DNA from 2 places in the Caldanaerovirga acetigignens genome. Region 2 is predicted to be linked to the other one. Evidence: riboswitches for the same ligand, from Rfam matches in the RefSeq annotation. Region 2 holds a riboswitch; the other holds the start of a gene.

Region 1 (2,199 bases), 160 kb from region 2:
TTTGTCTGGTCAGCTATTTCCGTGATAGTCTGGACAAAATTGTTGATACTTGCAGTAAGGCCTTCCAGTTCCTTCATCTTAGCCGCCGAAAGGGAGCTGGTCTTCGAAGAAAGGGCAAGCTGCTCCAGAAGGTCTTTTAACACTCCCCTGGTTGCCCTAATCTTTTCTATTATGGTTTTTATCCCCATTTCCCTTTCTTTTGTCTGCTGGGCAATCTTCCCCGCCAGCGAAGAAAGGAAGCTCACGTTGTTCGATGTCTCCTGGGCAGATTCGGCCTGCTCTCCTGCTCCCTGGGCAATTTCTTCGATTGAAGTAGCTATCTGCCCTGCGGCTTCATTTATGTGTCCCATGCTCTCGCTGAACCGGCCGAAAAAGTAATTTATTTCTTCAGAGGCTCTCTGGAGCTTTCCCATGAGCCCAAAGACCTGCTCAAAAGAATTGAGCACGGGTTTTACAAGAAAAGACAAATACCCCCGCATTCCCTTTAGTCGATTTATAGAAGGGAGCTCTCCTTTCGAAAACTGCTCTATGACCTCGGCTATCACAAAAAGCCGGGAAAACAAAGACCTTAACACCAGATATCCAGCCAAAAATGTTGCCAAAAAAACAAAAAATACGGTTAACAAGGACCCAGTGGCGGCACCCGTCAGCAAATTCCCGACAAGAAGCACCAATGAAGGCGGAAGGGAAAGAAAAAGGGCGAGCGTTATCAATGGCTTTTGAAACATCTTACGACCTCCCGGATAATTTGATGGTATTGCTTTATGGATATTATATCAAATTATAGCAAATTTTGTCCAAATTCGATAAGTGAAAATTAAATTTTTATAATTGACTTGTCCCCTATACCATGGTAGAATAATGTATACAAGTGAATTTTCTAAAATCGCTGAATTCCTTCCCTTTGAGAGGAAGGAAGCGGGGGACCCACTTTTTTGGGGTGAATCTCCTTCTTTTATGGGAGAAGTTCCTGTATCAAGAAGGGGTAGGGTTATCCTCTTGACCCGAACCCGTCAGCTAACCTCGCAAGCGTTAAAGAGGGGGGGTAGATTGCCGGGAAATTTTGCCTCGAAGCTATGGTCCTCCATAGCTTTTTTTGTTTAACCTATAACTTCTAACATCTTAAAAAGAAGGGGGTTCATGTGATGAAGGTAGGAGTATTCTGGCGCAAATTCCGCAACGTGGAACTTCAGATGAAAGTCTCGGGAGAAAACATATACGACGACGCCTACGAAGAGGCCTCCCAGCACTACTCGGCGATAAAAGAGGCGGGTTACGACGCTGTCTTAATAGAGTGGAAAAGCGAAAACCCGATGGAAACTCTGCAAAAAGTGCTGGAAGAAAAGGTAGACCTGGTTTTCAACGCCTCGTCGCTTCAGGAGGTGGCCTTTCTTGAAGCCTTCGGCATCCCCTTCGCCGGATCCGGCATCGACCTGGTAGCGCTTGATAAAGCCGCAAGAAAAAAGATAGTGGCTTTTCACAACCTCCCCACTCCCCGATTCATCGTGGTGGAGGACCCAGAAAAAATTCCAAACCACGACCTCAAATTTCCCCTCTTTGTAAAGCCTGTCCGGGGCCGCGGCAGTGCCGGAATAAGCGAGGAAAACATTGTGGAAAGAGCCGAAGACCTACCGCAGGTGGTGGCCAAGATAACGGGAAAACTTGGCCAGGCGGCACTCGTAGAGGAATTCATCAGAGGAAGGGAGATAACCGTCGGAATCATCGGCTATAAAGATCCTAGGGTGCTGCCCCTGGTGGAAATCGAGTACAATTCCGTAAAAACCAATACTTTTGAGCACAAGATGTATGACAATGAGATAATCCACTGTCCCGCCAGGCTTTCGCAGGAAGAAGAAAAGCGGGTAAAAGAAGCCGCCCTTGCGATTTACAAAGTTCTGAACGCCAGGGATTACGCGAGAATAGACATGATCCTCGGCGATGATGGAGTGCCGTACTTCCTTGAGATAAACACCTTCGCCGGGCTCACCATGTCGAAGGACGGCACCCACCACGGGTACATGGGTTATATGGCGAAAACCCTTGGCATGAACAGAGCCGAATTCATCGGAGCCATTGTAAAAAGCGCTTTAGAAAGATATGGATTAAATTGAGAGGGTATCCTGTCGGATACCCTTTGAAATAAAATTATGTTCGCCCTCAGCCGGTTGGCGTAGCCCCGGTGTAAATTTTTGTACGCCT
Region 2 (2,199 bases):
TGGAAATCTCCAGCGGGATAACTTTCTGTCGCGTTTATTTGGCATATTTAACGAAGAAATAGTCCATTATTGGTGTCAATGCCCTTCCTCTCCCTATGAAAATTTAGGACGTCCCTCTGTATATGTAAAAGGTGAAAAGCAAGGGCACACTTTGGATTTTACATTTCGTCATAGAGGAACAGGAAAAGTATTTATAGCAGAAATGAAGTGCGAGCTTTCGCTGGATAACTATCGTTATCTAATCCTGGAAGATGCGCGGCAGCTTGAACATCATTTAGGCAAGACTGCATTTCAGAAGTTTTTACAGGCAGCAAGAGAGCCAAAGTCATTAGAGGTCTGGGTAGGTGGTAGAAGTGGCGGTACCAAAGTAGAAATTGATGGAGCTATTCTTATTTTGGGAACTACAACTCTTAAAGGGCGGGAAGAGGTAATTGAAAAATATGGTCTTGCTGATGTGCTTTCGTTAGAAGCAATGTTAAATGAGTTATTAAAAAATGAACCGGAAGAGTGGCTAAGAAGAATAAATCAATTGTGCAATTGGTCAACGGAACTATTTAGATTTCTTTCAGGTTGGGAAAGAATAAATTGAGCTGCTTTTTAGTGTTTCACTTTATTAAACAGTATGACCTAAACTGTGGCTCACTACAAATTGATCAGCTACTCCTATTGACAGTAATCCTTATATTTTGATATAATAAGGTTTACCAAAAAAATACGCATCAATCTGGAACGCTGAATTCCTTCCGGGGTATTTGCCACGGAAGGGAGCGGGGGACCCACTTTTTGGGGTGAATCCCCTTCTTATATATAGGACGTTCCTGTATTAAGAAGGGGTAGGGTTACCTCTTCAACCCGAACCCGTCAGCTAACCTCGTAAGCGTGGAAAGAGGAGGTTGATAGCTTGAGGGTTAGTCCGCCCAAAATAAGCTATGGTCCTCCATAGCTTTTATTTTTGTGGGAAATATAAATACAGGGGGGTGACGTAAATGATAAAAAGACCGGAAAAAGTAAGGTATGCGGTTATAGGTGCTGGCAACGGCGGGCTTGCGATGGCGGGGTATTTAGGACTGATGGGCTTTACGGTGGTGCTTTACAATAGAACTGTAGAAAAAATTAAGACCTTAGTAGAAAAACCGGAGATAATGCTCACAGGTGCTGTGGAAGGCGTAGGTAGGCTTTCTGCCGTTACGGATAATATAAAAGAAGTAGTTAAAAATTCCGATATTGTAATGATAACGACCCCAGCAACCGCTCACAGGGAACTTGCCAGAATGATGGCGCCTCATCTTGATGACGGCCAGATAATCGTGTTGAATCCCGGAAGGACCTGCGGAGCGCTGGAAGTTTACCAGACCCTTCGAGAGTCAGGATGTGAAAAAGATATTACTGTGGCGGAAGCGCAGACCTTTATATACGCTTGTAGAGCAACGGGACCAAATAGTGCAAAGATTTTTAGCGTTAAAAACGAGGTTAAACTGGCTGCAATTCCGGCAACCAGGACAGAATACGTGATTTGGCTTTTGTCTTGTGCTTATCCACAGTTTAAGCCTGCTAGAGACGTGATGGAGACTAGTTTAAACAATTTCGGTGCCATATTCCATCCTGCTCCGACGCTGTTAAACAGCGGGCATATAGAACGGGGTCAAGCTTTTGAATATTATCTCGAAGGAATCACGCCGAGCATAGGTCAGATGCTGGAGAGGCTTGATGCTGAAAGAATGAAGGTCGCAAGGCTACTGGGTGTGAAGACCATGTCCGCTGTTAAGTGGCTAGAAGAATCTTATGGAGCCTGCGGAAATTCAATATACGAAGCTATACAGAATAATCCGGCTTATAAAGGCCTTACCGCACCTAAAGATTTAAAAACCAGGTACATTTACGAGGATGTACCTTTCAGTCTGGTGCCCATAGCTTCACTTGCAAAAAATATTGGAGTAGAGACTCCCGCTATAGATACAATAATTAGACTTGCCAATATGATGACGGGCGAGAACTTCTGGGAAACTGGAAGGACTGTCGAAAAGCTGGGGCTTGCAGGACTTTCTTCGTCCCAGATAATAGAATTCGCTCAGCATGGATACGTTGATGCTGCCAAAAACGGTGAGGAGGGGGTTGCATAATGGCGAAGATCCTTGGTGCTACAATAGGCAATTGTGTGCACGTGGCAGGTGTGATGAATTTCCTCTCGCTCGCCGAAAG

What was found. Region 2 has a riboswitch for cyclic di-AMP ahead of BUB66_RS05595 (NAD/NADP octopine/nopaline dehydrogenase family protein). Riboswitches for the same ligand answer to the same signal wherever they lie in the genome.
Region 1: it holds a riboswitch for cyclic di-AMP, as region 2 does, so the genes downstream of both, BUB66_RS04835 (D-alanine--D-alanine ligase family protein) here and BUB66_RS05595 (NAD/NADP octopine/nopaline dehydrogenase family protein) in region 2, are expected to answer to the same signal.

Annotation. Positions count from the first base shown of each region.
Region 1 is NZ_FRCR01000005.1:10,375-12,573, forward strand. Features, by position in the region: gene BUB66_RS12830 (methyl-accepting chemotaxis protein) at 1-728, opposite strand, end outside; cyclic di-AMP (ydaO/yuaA leader) riboswitch at 878-1,047, shown strand; gene BUB66_RS04835 (D-alanine--D-alanine ligase family protein) at 1,146-2,111, shown strand; gene BUB66_RS04840 (Cof-type HAD-IIB family hydrolase) at 2,158-2,199, opposite strand, start outside.
Region 2 is NZ_FRCR01000005.1:171,037-173,235, reverse strand. Features, by position in the region: gene BUB66_RS05600 (hypothetical protein) at 1-589, shown strand, start outside; cyclic di-AMP (ydaO/yuaA leader) riboswitch at 721-894, shown strand; gene BUB66_RS05595 (NAD/NADP octopine/nopaline dehydrogenase family protein) at 987-2,120, shown strand; gene BUB66_RS05590 (cobalamin B12-binding domain-containing protein) at 2,120-2,199, shown strand, end outside.